DNA from 2 places in the Pseudoalteromonas ardens genome. Region 1 is predicted to be linked to the other one. Evidence: riboswitches for the same ligand, from Rfam matches in the RefSeq annotation. Region 1 holds a riboswitch; the other holds the start of a gene.
What was found. A riboswitch is a leader RNA that binds a small molecule or an ion and turns the genes downstream of it on or off. The one in region 1 is predicted to bind lysine.

Region 1 (8,791 bases):
TGCTATCGACATCAGCACAAAGAAAGTCAGCCCAACGAACAAACCTATCTCGCCCATGGTCGCAAATAACTCTGGCAGAATTGCGAAAATAAGCCGGCCCTCGCCGACCAGTTTACCATTTTGGAAAACTTCAACCCCGTTGTTCTGCGCGATAAACAAAGCCGGGATGATCAATAATCCGGCCAGAAACGCCACACCGGTATCCAGCATTGCCACGCTGAAAGTCAGTTTAGGCAGGTTCTCATTTGGTTTCAGATAAGAGCCATAAATCATCATGCAGCCTACGCCCAGGGACAAAGAAAAGAATGCCTGCCCCATTGCTGCAATGATTAATTCAGGATCACCAATTTTGCTGAAGTCTGGCACCAGATAGGCTTTAAAGCCTGCCGCAGCGCCTTCTAACGTGCCCATATAAGCAATCAGCGCAATAAGTAACAGCAGTAACAGTGGCATTAAACGGCGGGACCAGGCTTCAATACCTGATTTCACCCCCTGCAAAATGATCGCAGCGGTCAACAGCAGCATCAAAGGGGTAAATATAAAGTTCCGTAAGGTTGAATCGCCAGACAAAAATTGGCTGGCAGCATCCCAGCCAGTCAAACGTGCTAGTGGCTCCAGAGAATGCGCCAACATCCAGCCGGCAACAATAGAATAGAAACTGAGCATGACAATGGCACCGGCAAGGCCGATGTAACCTGCAGAGGCCCCGATTTTAGGCTGCTTTTCCTGCCACGCCTGCTTAAGCGCTTTCACCGGGTTGGCTTGCGCCTGATGGCCCAGGTACAGCTCCGTATACAAAGCCGGTAATGCCAGTAAGAATATGACGATAAAGTAAACCAGCAAAAACGCGCCACCACCGTGGTTCGCTGCCTGAGTGGGAAATCCCCAAATATTACCAAGTCCGACTGCCGCACCGGCTGCCGCTAACACAAAGCCCAGACGGCTTTGAAAACCTTCACGCACTTGAGCCATAATCGAATGCCAAGTTAATTATTGTTGTAGACTGGCGATTATACGCACTTGTAAACAAATTGCGAGTGTCAGTTCAGGCAAATCGGAACAGCCAACGGTGACAAGGGTTTACGCCCTCAGATCAGAGCTGGCCTACCGGCCTTCACCAGGTGACAGCAAGCCCGAACACAGCTCAGCCAGACTTAAAAACTCGAACCAGGCGTTTGCAAAAAAGCCAATTCTTCAGCGCTCGACTCACGCCCTAAAATGGCATTTCGATGGGGGTAACGGCCAAACTGTTCAATGATTTTTTTATGCGCCAGCTCAAACTCATAGTTTGGTAATGATTTAAACAGGGCATCCGCCTGCTGATGTACGCTCAGACTTTCACTGTGCATGTAGGGCAAATACAAAAAGGTGCGCTGGGTTTTCTCTAGTTGCTGATCAAACCCTTTTTCAACGGCATGCTGCGCTAAACACAAAGCCTGCGGGTCGCTGGCAAACGCTGCTGGCGTGTCGCGGAACATATTGCGCGAAAACTGATCGAGTACAATGATTTCACACAGCGCCCCCACCGCAGTCTTTCGCCATTCAGCCAGTTCTCCGGCCACAGCCTGCTGGTGTATGTGGGTAAACCGCGTCGTGATTTTATTGTCGAACTGTGTCGACTTTTGCCACCAGTCTTGTTCCTGACATTCGACAAACCAGAACTGATAAATTTCCTGATATTCCATGGACACACCTGTGAGTAATTGATTTCGGTATCAGAGCGAGTATTACCCGCTCGTGATAAAGTGTCCAGCCTGACTTGCCAGACCCCTGAATTATGCCGCTTCCAATAATCGGCTGTGGATCGCTTGCACGACTGCGTCCGATTCCGTTTGCTCAACCAAGAAACACAGGTTATGGCGACTTGCGCCATGACAGATCAGGCGAATATTAAAGTCAGCCAGTACTTGCATCAGACTCGCTTCACCATGGCGCAGCTGGATTTCAGAACCTATCATGGCCACCAGTGTCAGATTGTTTTCGACACTGACCTGACAAAACTCTCCGAGTTCATCCAGACAAGCCTGCGCCAGCTCGGGGCGTGTGGCATTTGGCGCATTGTCCAGCGTCAATGCAACGCTGATCTCAGAGGTGGTTACCAGATCAACCGAAATATTATGTGCACTCAAAATGGTGAAAATACGTGCCAGAAAACCACTTGCAAGCAGCATTTCCGGGCTCTTTAGTGTTAACAGGATCTGGTTCTTGCGTTGCGTGACTGCACGGATCCCAGGTTCTGAGCGATTATTCTTTTCAATCCAGGTCCCACCAGCATGCGGGTCTTTACTTGAGCCCACAAACACTGATATTCCACTGCGGCTGGCAGGCAATATAGTGGCCGGGTGTAGCACTTTAGCACCAAAGGTTGCCATTTCTGCGGCTTCATCAAAACTCAACCGGGCGATTGGCTGCGCTTTTTGGCACAAACGCGGATCTGTACTGAAGATACCAACCACATCTGTCCAGATATGTACACTGCGTGCGGCAATTGCCTCAGCCAGTAGCGCCGCACTATAATCAGACCCGCCGCGTCCCAATGTGGTGGTTTGTCCCTGATTATCACTGCCTATGAACCCTTGAGTTACCACCACCTGCTCCTGCAACAAAGGAATTAAATGAGCCTCGGCGGCTTCACGTGTTGCGTCAATATCTGGCACTGCCTTGCCAAACTGGCGGTCTGTTTTAAGCACCTGTCGCACATCAAATCGGCTGCTGGCGACCCCTAAATCTCTCAGTACCTGAGTAAACAGATAAGACGAAAAACGCTCTCCAAAACTCAGCATTTCGTCACACTGCTGTGCATCCAGCGCAGGTAATTGAGCAAGTGTGTGAAAGTCATCCCGTGTTTCAGTAAACCCTGCTTCCAGATCAGCATCGAGCGTAAGACATGCCAGAATGCTCTGTTGAATATCCATCACAGACTGAAACAGTGCCTGGCGTGCCTCTGCGTCTACTTTTTGCTGCGTCAGGGTTACCAGGTGATTCGTCACACCGGCACTGGCGCTAACGGCCACAACACGGACACTCGGATCATCGTGGACTATCGTGGCGCATCGCTGCATGGCTTCAAAGTTTGCAACACTGGTGCCGCCAAATTTAGCAACGACATACTGGGAATTCATTTTATCTCCTTGGGATCACACAGGGCGATCAACATCAATAAGGAGAACTTGGCAATAGGATGGACTAACCATAAAGAAATGACCTCTGCCAGAAGCTCTCCACCTGAAAACGGTGACAGTCCCGAGGATTCAACCTCAAGGACCGAAAAATCACGCTGACGCAACCTGACTTTTCTCGGCGAGTACTTCCCTCACTGATGGTCACGGGTAATCGTCACCTCACATCAGCTACCTAAGCATCGCGCCTCTTCTGTTTATTTTGCCGGGATTTAACTGAATCCAGACAAAATAAAAGCCCGCATTTTAAGCGGGCTTGAAAAAGGTATCTTTTAGACGTCTAGGTGTCAAGTACAAAATTGCCCCTGTCACCAAAGTTTAAATAAATTGTCCCATAAAATAGGCGCCCGCATAACCTGCCGTATAGGCAATTAACAAATACAGGCTCATTCTTAAGTAACTGGTAAAGGTTAGAGCTTTTACTTTACTCATTGCAATAATCCCGGCAGCAGAGCCGATAATCAGCATAGAGCCACCGACACCCGTTGCATAAGTAAAAGTCAGCCATTGTTGAGGGCTCATAACAATGTCCGCCTTTAACAGGGCAGCCGTCAGGGGCACGTTATCTACCGCTGCACTCATCAGGCCAACCAGGTAACTGGCATACTGAGGATCAATGAATTCATACAACTGGGTAAACATATTCAGGACACCCACCTCTTTCAGTGCCCCAACCAGCAGCAACACACCGACGAAAAACAACAAAGTGTCGTACTCTATCTCACGAATATAATCGATGATCTTTTTGTTGACGTCTTTCTTGCGCATCAGAAACTGCGCCATCAAAAACATCACCGACAGACCACACAGGAAAGTCAGCATAGGTGGGACCTGATATTGCACGCTCAGATACAGCGTGGTGAGTACGGTTGTCATGAAGATAACGGCAATCGTGATGTCCGTTTTCTCTATTCGACGCAGCGCTTGTTTTTCGAATAGCAGTTGATCTTTCATGCCAATGGACAACAGTGTAGCCAGCAACAACACACTGACAATTGAAGGCGCAACCAGCAGCAGGAGATCAGGAATGGTGACCTTGCCAGCCAGGAAAATCATCAGTGTCGTGACATCGCCGGTAATGAGCGATACCCCCCCTGAGTTAACACTAAAAATGATCAATGTGGCATACTTAATCAGTTTCTTCGGGTCGAGTTTGAGTGACATGACCACAGCCAGTGAGATAAGTGTCGCAGTAATGTTGTCAGAAATCGAAGAAAACAAGAAGGCAAAACCGCCAACCAGGAACATCATTTTACGTTCGCTGATCTGGGTTGGCATCACACGGTGGACGATGTTTTGTATAAATCCTTTGGAGTTCAGGTAAGCAACAAAGGTCATCGCAGCCATCAGGAATAACCACAATGTGGCAATTTCCAGAATGTTGTGATCGAGCCGATGTTGTATAGTTTCTGAGCTTTCGCCATGGATCGGAGAGATAAATAGGATAATCCAACATAAAGTGCCAAAAAAAAGGGTCGTTTTGGCCTTGTTTACATGGATAATATCCTCTATAACGATAAGCACAAAAGCGACCGCTATCAGGGTTAGGATAATGGGCGTGACCATATGCGTAAACAACCTGTAATTAAAAGTAAAAATTGTGAAGAGTAACGTAATCGGCGCGGAGTCTAACACTTAGCAGCACACTGTGCCACGAGTAGTTACACATTATGACAATTTTCTTACCTGATACCGTCACAAAATTGATACACACTGGAAAGCTATGATCCCAGCTAAAAAAGTATTAAATACGCTGAATGAACACTGGGGCGTCCTGGAGCTGCTTTTTAAACGCTTTAAGATGGCCGATTTCAGCCTAAAAGATGTGCAAAACATCATCAAATTAAAAAATCCAAACTGGTCGAGTGAGCGAATTTATAGAGAAACCAATCGGTTACTAAACCAGGAAATAATTATTCCTCTGGCCAAATCGTCGCAACTCGAAATTAACCGAGCCGTAGCCGACTTCGCCAGCTTTCTATTACAAGAAGAACATCTTGGCCTGGCTGAAGAAATCACCGTATTAGTTAAAGATTTGCAACGCCTGGGTGAACGCCTGGCCCAGGCAGGCGATGAAGGCGATCACAGTGAACTGCGTCGTTTTAGTCGCATTATGGATGAACGTGTGCGTAAAATCGTCAAGCTGTATCATCACAATGAAAGCGCAATCATGAACCTGGTGGAACAGGCCAAATCAGATCAGGGCAACCTGTCTTTGCAAAAACGCTACCGCGCCGTGATTGAAGCATTTGATGAGTATATTGAGCCCATGCTGGAAATGGTCGATATCCACGGACCCTTCCAGGCCTGCTTTACCACTATAGAGCATCAGATCAGTGAACAAATCGCGCAAATCGAACAACTTGGCCGTGGTGCACAGGACAAACGTATGCTCGAGCAATTGCGTACCCGGATCCTCGATATGCACCTGATCGGGCGTGAGAGCTTAGGTAAAAGTGCCGATATGCTGATGCCGTTGCGCGAAGAGCTCAGACGCAATACCCTCATTACCCGCCAGGCGGCAAAAGTCCTCGGTCTGATCCGCAAAAATGGCGTTGATCGTATGCTCAGCCCGGTGCAACCCTACTTTGTCTCGGACATACAGCGTTTCAGCCTGGGTCAGCAGCGTCATATGGTGGCTTATATGGCCAGTCTCAGCGAGTTCGAACACGAAGAATATCAGTTACCGGACCAGCAGGATGTGCCTGCGTATCAAAGCCCCAATATTCCGGATTATTCGGACGTCCGTAAATCGTTTAAAGGATCTGGTAAAAAACGCACTGCTCTGCTTGGCTTTCTGAACGAACAATACCCGACACTGGAAGCAGATGAAATGCTGTTCCTGTACCAGAAGCTGATCAGCGACCCCGAACTCGATATTGCCCAGGACGAGCAACAACAAACGATGCAAATCGCCAATACCCGCATTCGACTTTATCCGTTCAGTGCAACGGACAAGCAATCAGATAACCAGAATTAGTAAACACCATGACACACATTAATCTAGACGAACTCAGCCAGTTACAGGCGATCAATAAAAAATTGGTCAGTGGCTACCATATCAGCGAGCAGGACACGACACAGTGGCAAGAGCTGGATCAACACATAGAGTCTTATCAGGCACTGTTCAGCGCCCTTGGCCATGACCTGCAACACGACAGTCGCGGCTTTTATTATCTGGCCAGTGATGAAAGCACGCCTAACATGGGGAAGATCTCCCGTGCCATTGCCCTGACTGTATTCATCCTGATCGAGCACTTTGCCAACCAGGGTAAAGATCCGCTGCGCGCTTTGTTTGATGAAGTACTGGATTTGGAGCTGATGCAGACCCTGGTTCAGCTTAATAAACACCTGTTCGACCAGCTAGAAATTTTCTCAGGGTCCGATCTTCGCAAAGACGTTTGTCTGCGCATGGTTCGCCTGGGCCTGGCTCGCGAAGTAGAGCAAGGTTTCTCGCTACTGGCACCGGTATATCGTTATATCGACGCACTGATGGAAGTAAATGAGGACAATTACGACACACTTGAGGAAGAAGTATGAACAAGCTGTATGGTCTCAGTAAACTCGCCCTGCTCAACACCGCAGGTTATGCCAAGTGTGTGATCCCGCTGGATAAAAGTGCCTCTATCTGTGCCCCGAACAACACAGGTAAAAGCTCAGTCATCAATGCCCTGCAATTCCCGCTTATCAACGATTTGCGCCTGACCGAGTGGGATGGTCACGACCTGGAAGAAACCCGTAAGTTCTACTTTTCTAGTGATCAGTCCTACATTCTGCTTGAAGCAAATCTGCCTCATGGCGACGTCGTCATCGGCGTTGCGGGGTTAGGCAAAATTGCCGGTTATGCGCACCAGTTCTTTTGCTATAACGGCAAACTCAACCTGGATGACTTTACCCAGGGAAAAAGCATCATTAAATACACTAAGTTGTTCAATCACTTACAGGAAAAAGGCTTTAAGCCCGTTGAACTCAAAGCGGCCGAACTGAATGCCTTGCTGACTGGTGGAGCAACGCCGTACGATGGTGACATCAACCTCAAAATGATCCCGCTGAACAACGTCCAGGATGCCGCGGTATACAAAGAGATCTTCCGCCGAATTCTGAACTTGCATAAACTGGGTGCCCATGATGTCAAACGCTTTATGCTTAAAGTCTTTGAGCGTCATATGTCCAACTCCAAAGTCGACTTTTATGACGTGTGGCGCCGTGCGTTTGATAAAGTAAACCGCTCTCGCCGAGAGCTGAATGCCCTGGAGTCCATGCAGGAACCCATTGCTGCGCTGGAACAAATGATTGAAGGCGAAGCGACCCTCAAAGGCAAGCTTGCTGCCTACGCACCTAAGCTCGACAAAGCCATAGTGGAGTTCGATGAGTATCAGCAGAGCCAGATTAGCGAGCTCAATGATCAACTTGAGAATATTGAGCAGGAAAAACGCGAGTTTGAGGAAAAGCAACAGCTCTATGTGCAACAGTCACGTGATATTGAGCGAAAGCAAACACAGATAGAGCAATGGTTTACTGACTATCACGCGCTCAAGTCTGAGTTTGAGCTCACCAACCATGCAACGCTAAAAACCAATCTGACGCTACTGAAAAAAGAGTACGAACAGCTGTCGTTCTCCATTAACAGTGCACAGGGTCAGAGCCTCCATACACTGGACTATCGAATTGGCGAAACGCAAAAGCAAGTCAAGAGCCTGAAGCTTCAGCTGAAAAACCTGGAGTTCAACCTCTTTACCCGAATGCGTGAAGACCTGTCACTGAAAGAAGTAGAAGAGATCTCTCGGATTCTGAACCCGGATATTTTGTCTTTTGCCACGACCGGAAAAGGCGAAGTTGAGATCAATGATGACGACGCCTTTGGCGACTTTCTGGCGCAATTATCTGCGGCAGTCAAAGGCGGTGAACTTAAGCTTCCCGGTGCCACCATAAAACTGAAAAAGCTGGCACCAGTGCAAATGCAAAGTGGCGAAAACAAGACCCAGTTGCAAGCTCAGCTGGAAGCATTACAACAGTCGCTGCTAGAGCTAAAACAACAGCGCGAAGTGTCTGCCAATGTGGCAGAAAAGCAACAAGAGCGCGATGCACTCTACGATGAATTGATGGCCACCGAAGCGGCATTAAAACGCTTTGAGCAATTCCAGACCATGGCGCAATCGGCTGAAGCCCAACAAGCATTGCAGGAACAGCTGCAAGCTGAACGCGAGCAGGTAGACGATTATTTGCAGGATGTGCAACGTAACGCCGGGTCAATTTCAGATCGCCGCTCCATCATCAAGAGTAAACAAGATCTGATCCTGCGCCAGGCCGATCGCCTGAAGCAAGTAAAGTCTGAACGCATCGATCATACGCTCGACTTGTATAGCGGCAAACAAACGCCCTACCCGGTTGAGATTAAGTTGGACTTTGATAACCTGGCCGAAGTGATCCATCAATTCAACAAAGACTGTCAGGAACTACGTAACCTGGATGTCAATGTGCGCAATACTTACCTGCACATCTACAACGCCGGGATTACTAAGTTCGACAACGAAACAGACGATGCGACTAAGTACGCTAAGCTTATCAGCGCCTATCACAACCTCGATAATGAACGTGATGCAGTGGAACGT
Region 2 (8,791 bases), on a different contig from region 1:
GCTGCAAAAAGGCCATCAACTCGGCTTGCGCATCTGCACTGTGAACACCGCCTCCCACATAAGCAACCGGCTTTTTTGCCTGAGCTAACAACTCGTTGGCTTTGTCCAACTCAAAGCTCGACAGCGGAGTTGGCTGATGCGCTTCGGCCTGCCAACCATGAACAGGGACCTGTGCCTGTTGGATGTCTTTAGGGATATCAACCAGTACCGGGCCGGGCCGGCCCGACTGCGCAATGTGCATGGCCTCCTGCAGCACCTCAGCCAGGTCTTCACCCCGCTCGACCATAAAGCTGTGCTTGGTACAAGACAACGACATGCCCAGGACATCGACTTCCTGAAAAGCATCTGATCCAATCGCTGCGGTAGGCACTTGTCCGGTGATCGCAAGCAATGGCACTGAGTCCATCATGGCATCTGCCAGCGCCGTTACCAGATTGGTTGCGCCCGGACCTGAGGTAGCAAAACATACACCCAGCTTACCTGTACTTCTGGCGTAGCCAACCGCCGCGAAACCGGCGCCTTGCTCGTGACGCGTCAGGTAATGCTTCAGTGGCGCACCGTATAACGCATCGTAAATCGGCATGATGGCACCACCCGGATACCCGAATACTGAACTCACCCCTTGTTTTACTAACATGTCTATTACCAATTGTGCGCCTGTCATTGTTTTGCCCATTGCCCTTTGTCTTTGAATTTGGCCCTAAAACGAAAAAGCCCCCCGAACTTTTCAGTGCGGGGGGCTTTTTGCTAATACTTTTCGAACAGCACTAACCAGCCCCCGCGGTAATAATAATCACCACGTTGATAATCACGACTAGTAGAGAAACTGTTTTTAACATGTCACTGCTCTTCTGAAAAAACGAATACTTTGCACACGCGCTAAGCGCTCTGTTGTGCTCTTTTTCTATTAGTAACCCGTAGGCCCCCAACAAGTCAACCCTAAAAATTATGCCAATTTCCTTTGTTAGATCACACAAAAACAAAATAAAATTCAAAATACCACCAAAACAAGGATAAAAAATACCTAAATCAAACTCCCTATCTGGAATAAACTAAAGTGAGTGTTTTTTCCCACACGATTCATTCTTGCTCATCACAACATTAAATTTTTATGATTTACTCCGGGAATTGATTATGATGTGCCCAGTTTTGAACATTTGGAGGGAACCATGCCTCACTTTATTCGCCTGACACAGTTTATCTCTGCACTCTTTTTGTTGCTCCTCAGCCAGATTGCTATCGCACAACCTGCACTATGGAGCGTAGAAAAAAACGGTATCACGTCTTACCTGTTTGGTACTGTGCACGTTGGAGATAGCACAATGCACGGCCTGGATCCGCGTATAGAAACCGCTATACAAAGCAGCCAGACAGTGGTAGTCGAACTCAATACCGAAGCCATTAGCCCCCTGGAGCTACAACGAAAAACCTTGCCTTTTATGCTGCAAAAACCAGGGAATACACTGCAAACCAGCCTGTCTCCGGTGACTTATAAACAAGTAAAAGATTATCTCTCCAAGCGCAAAATCGATATCGCGCTGTTTGAAAGCTATCAGCCCTGGTCTGTTATGCTCACCATTCTGCGACTGGAGTATCAACAAGCGGGATTCAGTGAAGACTATGGCATTGATAAGCAAATAATTGAGTTTGCCACCCGCATCAAAAAGCCCATTATGGAATTGGAAAGCCTGGAGCAACAACTAAGCTTATTCAGTACGCTGGGCGATCAAAACGACGCCATGATAGCCGACACACTGAAGCAGGTTGAGGACTTTGAGCAATACTTCACCCAAATGATAACAGCCTGGAAACAAGGCAATTATCAGAAACTAAATACCTTTTATAAACTGAGTTTTGATGACTCCGAGTATGGTCAGCACGCCGAGCAAGTCATGCTCATTCAACGCAATAACACCTGGGTAGCGACATTGACACCCCGGCTGGCCAAATCACCCCACTTTATCGCCGTGGGTGCGCTGCATTTACCCCAGCAGCATGGACTACTTACTCAGCTGGCAGAACGAGGGTTCACCGTACAACGAGTCAAGTAATGCACTTAACGGCGATTTTTTTACGTCGCTTTTAAACCTTTGTGTTTTTACCCGCGTCATACAGATATCAAAACGACAGAATGGAAGGACAACAGGATGAAGAAAAATCTGATAACTGCGGCACTGTTGGTGCTAAGTGCCACCGCTCAGGCTAAAGAGACACGCACATTAACACACTCCTTTGAACTGGCAGACAGCACAGAGCTCGAGATCCAGTTTCCTATTGGTAAATTAAAAACACAAACGCATTCAGGCAAAACCATCGAGGTCACCATTGAACTCGAACCCGTCGAGCATGATATAGATAAAGTGACGGATGCACTGGAAGACGTGCAGCTGGCAAGCCGCCGGGCAGGCAATGAGCTTAGCCTGAGCCTCAATAGTAAGTACGTAAAACAGGACTGGACGGTGAAAGTCCCTGAGTCAATGGAACTGGATGTCGAAGTGGATGTCGGCAATGTGAAACTGCTCGGATTAAACAATGACGCCGATGTCGAAGTGGGGGTCGGCAATGTCACGATAGAGACAGACGCCAAAGACTTCCGACGCGTGCGATTCGATTCCGGAGTCGGTAAAACCAAGCTATCTGACTTGCCTGGTAACGCAGAAACAGAACGCAACATGGTCGGTGAAACCCTCCGCTATCATGGCCAGGGTGAACACAGCCTGGATATCGAAGTCGGTGTTGGTAACATCAAGTTGCGTCGCTGAGGGTGAGCACTTTGTGCAGGGCGCGCTCCAATGCCCCCTTTTCAACAGGCTTAAACAAATAATCGGTCGCGCCAAGCTGCACGGCCGATTTAATTGCCTGCTCTGAGGTATTCGCGGTCAATACCAAAATTGGCGTCGACAACATCAGCGTCTGACGGATCTCTTTAATGGCTTTAAAACCATCCATAATCGGCATATTCAAATCCATCAGGATCACATCAAAAGACTGGTGTGCCAATACCTCAATGGCCTGTCCCCCATGGCTCGCATGAATACTGGTTAGCTCCATGTTATCCAACATTTTTTCAATAATTTTGGCATTCAATTGATTGTCTTCCACCAGCAGCACTTTATGGCGGGCCAGTCCACTTACCGGCTCCGGCTCCGGGAGTCGCTTCAGCGGCAAGCTCAAAGATGCTTTTGTACCATGTGGTTCACAGGGTAAAAAAGTCAACTCACCAGACATAATCGCCAACAACAAGTTGCAACGGGCTAACCCCAGTTGCAGCCCCTGATAATGGTGGCCGTCCGTGCTGATGCCCGACGCAGATGCTTTGATCTGCGCCACATTAAATCCGGGCCCGCTGTCTTCTACTTCACAGAAAAAACGCCAGTTCAACTCATCTTCTTCCGGATTGACAGGCTCCACGCGGGCGGACAATCTCACCGTGCCTTGCTCGGTGAATTTAACGGCATTGTCGAGTAGCTGACCAATAACCCAGCTCAGGCGTTCATGATCACAGGCAAATATTTTTTCGGTATGGCTGCTAAAGTGATAGCTAAAATCCAGGCCTTTCTCTCTGGCCAGCAGACGATAAGTAGCCACAGGCTGACCCAGGGTGTCGGTCAGCCTGGCCGGGTGGCAATTTAACTCTGGTTGCTGTTCGTCAGACAAGCGATTGTAATCCTCCACAGACGCGATCAGGGCCTTCAGTTGCTGGGCAGCTTTATTCGCTTGCGCAAGGTAGCTGTCACGCTGTGATTCCTGATATAAGTGCAGATACCCCAGCACGGCCTGCAAGGGCGTCCGCAACTCGTGACTGGCGCGAGCCAGAAACATGGCGCGACTTTGGTTGGCATGCTCAGCTTTCAAACGCGTTTGCTGCAAGCGGTCTATCGCGCTGGTGATGCTGCGTTCCATGGGGAAAAATATCCACTTAATCTCAGCGAGCAGCAAAGCCAACCCCAGTAACCACATCAGCAGTTGCAGGTTCCTTAATTTCTCAAGTTTTTCATTGGTAAACTGCTCAAACAGCAACACCGCATGATCTAAGTCCTGTAACAACAGTTGAGAACGGGTGTGGATCTCCTGGATCTGATCTAAATCAGGCTGACTGGCAACCCCGGACAACAGCGCCAAATATTGTTTTAATTGCCTGTCCAAATCCCCCGGTTGCGCAAAATACCATTGATAAAGCTCCGTATTGAGGTGCTTGTATTGCTCGCCATCGCGCATGAGCAAAAAATCATGGTTGGCTTGCATAAGCTGCAGCGCATTGTTCAATGCCTGACGATCTGCCGCCACGTTGTGTTCGCGCATGATGATGACATACTCCAGGTGCAAGGCGGCTTTTTGCGACAGCATGCGCTGCATACCTGCAACATTGATCACTCTGGCAACCTGTTTTTGCTGCTCCAGCAGATACAAAGTCAGGCCAGTCGTCATCGTCAACACCAGCAACATGATCACCAGTGCGACCAGGTATTTCAGGCGATAGCGTGTAACCAGATTGTCCAAATTATCCCTCCCAAAACCAGCCGGATCATCCAGGCGCCAGACTCTTTCCCAGTTTAGATTAAATTTCAAACTTTTGCTGAGAGTGACTTGACACCCAGACGGCCAAAATGTTTCAATGCGCCCGTACCCTATTTTATCCAGACGGCCATGCATCTAAAAAGTGTGGACGTCTTAGGGCTGGAAGAGGTGCGTTATTCAGGTATTTGAGTGGAGGAGAGCAAACTCCCGTGAAACTCAAAGAGGGGAATTAACGCCGAGAAGCACTGCGCTTTGCTTGCGTACTGCTTCGGGCGACTGGGTTGAATCCCAGCGACTGTCACCAACACATTTGGTGGAGAGCTTCTGGTCTTAGAAACAATATGGCCAGCAGCCTATTCTTTTTAAGTCCATTGCTCTTCGAATTTTAAACGGTTCGGAGTAGGACACCTTCCTGACTACCGGACCAGCAAGAAGTTCGGTAGAGATGAAATCACACATTCAGTTATCTGATCAGTTATCTGACTACCCGTTATGGACGGCCCTTGTCACACCTTTTGACGCGTGCGATCAGGTCGATTATCACAGTTTACAGCAACTCGTTGCTCAGCAAGTTGAAGCCAACAATGGCATCTTGCTGCTTGGCAGTACCGGTGAAGGCCTTGCCCTGACTCTGTCTGAGCAGAAAAAAATCGTTGAGTTTGTCTGTGCACTTGCGCCTCAGGTCCCCATTATGGTTGCCGTCGGCGGCATCAATCTGGCGGCCCAGCTGGAGTGGGTCGAGTTTTGTAATACCCAAAAGATCGACGCGCTGTTGCTCGGCTCTCCATTGTACGCCAAACCCGGTGTCGTTGGTCAGACCCATTGGTTTGATGCCCTGCTTAGCGCAGCAAACGTCCCCTGCATGATCTACAACGTTCCAGGGCGCAGTGCCGTTGCCATTGCACCTGAAGTGCTAACGAACCTGGCACATCATGACAACCTGTGGGCGCTCAAAGAAGCCAGCGGCGATATTGCCACGTTTGAAGCATTTCGTCGTGCCTTACCCAGCCTGGCAATATACAGCGGTGATGACGCATTGCTGCCTTACTTTGCACAGGCAGGCGCGGCCGGATTGGTGTCTGTGGCATCGAATGCCTGGCCTGGCCAAACTGCCGAATTTGTCCGCCGTGCGCTCAGCGGCACCTGCCCTAACCTGTTCACTACCTGGGCCGATGCCATCAGCAGCTTGTTTGCCGTTGCCAACCCTATCCCGGTAAAGACACTGATGCATTTACAGGGCACGCTAACCACGCCCCATCTGAGGCCACCGCTCACGCACCTGGAATTAACCAATCATGCGGCACTGAATGCTGCGAACGAACAGATTTTATCCTGGAATTAAGAGGCTCCCTATGACCTGGTCAACACTATTAGATAATTTAGAAAATGGTTCACAACGTGCTGCGAACCAAGATGAACACGGCAACTGGCATGCTAATGTCGAAGTCAAAGAAGGTATTCTGGCGGCTTTCCGTGCGGGTCAAAATATCGAATACCCGGGCGGTTTTGTAGACAAAGACAATCTTGCCCCACGTGGTTTTGCCGCCGAAGATGCCGTCCGTATGGTGCCCGGAGGCAGCAGCGTGCGTCGTGGCGCGTATGTCGCTTCAGGCACCATCATCATGCCGCCAGCCTATGTTAACATTGGTGCATATATCGACACCGGCACTATGGTCGACAGCCACGCACTGGTTGGTTCTTGCGCCCAGATTGGTAAAAATGTGCATTTAAGTGCCGCAGTTCAGATTGGTGGCGTACTAGAGCCTGTCGGTGCCAGCCCGGTCGTGGTTGAAGACGAGGCGTTCATTGGTGCGGGCTGTGTGCTGGTTGAAGGCGTAGTCGTAAAACGCGGTGCAGTGCTGGCACCGGGTGTTCGCCTGTCTGCCAGCATTCCAGTGTATGACTGTGTGAATGAGCGTACCCTGGAAAAAGGGGAAGCCATTCCGCCTTTTGCCATTGTGATCCCGGGGTCGCGTCCAGCCTCCAGTGACTGGGCCAAGGCACAAGGGCTGAGCATGTCCTGTGCACTGATTGTGAAATACCGTGACGAACAAAGTGATGCGTCGTTAGAACTCGAAGAGGTACTACGCTAATGACCACACTGAGTACGCCACTGCGTGAGCAACTGACTGCACTGTGCCCTGATCTGGACATCCCATTCTTCGTCTACGACCTGGATGCACTGAGCGCACATGTTAATCACCTGACCACCCAAAACGTGGTCAAGCTCTGGTATGCCGTTAAAGCTAATCCGTTATCCAGCGTCCTCAAAACACTGGACACCGCGGGCTTCAACTTTGATGTTGCCAGCCGGGGAGAGCTCACACAGGTCTTGGCCCAGGACATTGCGGCCGAACGCGTACTCAACACTGGGCCGGCCAAATCACCGGCCCAAATCCAGCATTTTCTCGATGCTGGCGTCACTACCTTTGTTGCTGAAAGCCTCAATCAAGTGCGCTGGCTGAACGACGCGGCACAGCAGCGTCAACAGACTTTAACAGTGCTGCTTCGCGTTCAATTACGCTGGCCAGCAGGAGACAAAAATCCACTCGGCGGCGACAGCCTGACCCCATTTGGACTCGGCTGTGAACAGTGGCAACAACTGACTTTACGCGACTATCCTGCGCTGGATTTTGCAGGCCTGCATATTTTTCAATGGGGCAACATGCTCGACGCCTCCAAACTGGCCAGCCTGTGGCAACAAATGGTCCCCCCACTGACTGAGCTGAGCCAACAGCTGGGTATGCGCCTTAGGATCTTAGATCTGGGCGGGGGATTAGGGGTGCCTTACGAGTCAGGCCAGCAGGCACTCGATTGGGACCAAGTCATCGCGAGTCTGGCCAAAATTAAGGCCGAAGCGGGCGTGCAAGAATTATGGATGGAGCTGGGTCGCTATGCCGTGGCGCAGTGTGGCTACTACCTTAACCCGGTAGTGGAACAAAAATGCAATTACGACGAACATCAGCTCATCCTGGCAGGTGGCATCAACCACCTGTTGCGACCGGCCGTGACCAGTCAGGCTTTTCCGGTGCAGGCACTGCGTGCATCTGATACTGCTCAGCGCCAATATCATTTACATGGCCCATTATGTACAGCCCTGGATCACCTTGGTTCGCATAGCTTGCCAGACGATCTCGCCTATGGCGACTGGCTGGTGTTTGACCAGTGTGGGGCCTATGGCTTCACAGAAAGTATGCCGTACTTTCTGTGTCACGAGCTACCCGCAGAGTATGTTTTCACTCAGGGTCAATTGTACTGTATTCGTCACAGCGAAACCGCCGACTATTATCTGAGGTAACCATGAACACTATCACACAGCAACATATTCAGGTTGGGGAAATCGCCAATGGCCTGCCTTTGACCATCCCGGTCTACCGTTTGCAAGGTAATGGCACAGGCCCGAGCGTATACATTCAGGCCAATATGCACGGCGCGGAGGTACAGGGCAATGCGGTGATCTATGCACTGCTTGAACAATTAAAGCACCTCACTCTGGCGGGTGACATCACTTTGGTGCCCTATGCCAACCCGATCGGCTGTAATCAAAAGTCGGGGGAATTTACGCTTGGAAGATTTGACCCCATTACCGGCATGAACTGGAACCGCATGTATCATGACCATAGTGATCAGGTACAGCGCTGCCTTGCTGAGCACGGTGAAGCTTCCGATGCGGCACTTATCGCCGCCTTCCGTGAACAGTTGTGTCAGGCAACCGATGCGCTACTTGATGCGCCGGCACATACACTGACGACTGGCAAGCGCATTGCACTCACACTACAAAAACTGGCGCATCAGGCTGATATCGTACTGGACCTGCATACCGGTCCTATCTCAGCGAAACACTTATATTGTCCGGAATACGCCACAGACAGCGCGCGCTATTTTGACATTCCCCATGTACTGCTGATCCCCAATGAATTTGACGGTGCAATGGATGAAGCCAGCTTCTGTCCCTGGTGGCAACTCAGCACAGCGTTAAAAGCACAAGGCCGCGACTTAGCCGTGCCCGTTGAAGCCTTTACTGTTGAATTAGGTTCACAGGAAAAAATTGATCTGGATGAAGCCGTGCATGATGCCAACAGCATTCTCAGCTACCTGACACACAAAGAAGTGGTAGCAGATGGCAATCATCAGCCAAAGAACATCAAACGCTACGCCTGCGCACTGAAAGATTACCTGACCTTCTATGCGCCTATGGGTGGCATGGTGGAATATAAAGCGCAGCTCGGTGAACACATCAAAGCAGGGGAATGCATTGCGCGTATTTTGCGCA

Region 2: another riboswitch for lysine. It lies ahead of dapA (4-hydroxy-tetrahydrodipicolinate synthase); the one in region 1 lies ahead of lysC (lysine-sensitive aspartokinase 3).

What each region holds. Positions count from the first base shown of each region.
Region 1 is NZ_JASJUV010000002.1:610,325-619,115, forward strand. It holds gene QNM19_RS07650 (sodium-dependent transporter) at 1-972, opposite strand, end outside; gene QNM19_RS07655 (DUF924 family protein) at 1,155-1,685, opposite strand; gene lysC (lysine-sensitive aspartokinase 3) at 1,776-3,122, opposite strand; lysine riboswitch at 3,207-3,380, opposite strand; gene nhaD (sodium:proton antiporter NhaD) at 3,498-4,745, opposite strand; gene QNM19_RS07670 (hypothetical protein) at 4,903-6,159, shown strand; gene QNM19_RS07675 (condensin complex protein MksE) at 6,168-6,719, shown strand; gene QNM19_RS07680 (ATPase) at 6,716-8,791, shown strand, end outside.
Region 2 is NZ_JASJUV010000004.1:95,366-104,156, reverse strand. It holds gene ilvG (acetolactate synthase 2 catalytic subunit) at 1-664, opposite strand, end outside; gene QNM19_RS14200 (TraB/GumN family protein) at 1,170-2,051, shown strand; gene QNM19_RS14195 (hypothetical protein) at 2,148-2,762, shown strand; gene QNM19_RS14190 (response regulator) at 2,746-4,500, opposite strand; lysine riboswitch at 4,674-4,850, shown strand; gene dapA (4-hydroxy-tetrahydrodipicolinate synthase) at 4,964-5,860, shown strand; gene QNM19_RS14180 (2,3,4,5-tetrahydropyridine-2,6-dicarboxylate N-succinyltransferase) at 5,871-6,611, shown strand; gene QNM19_RS14175 (PLP-dependent decarboxylase) at 6,611-7,816, shown strand; gene QNM19_RS14170 (succinylglutamate desuccinylase/aspartoacylase family protein) at 7,819-8,791, shown strand, end outside.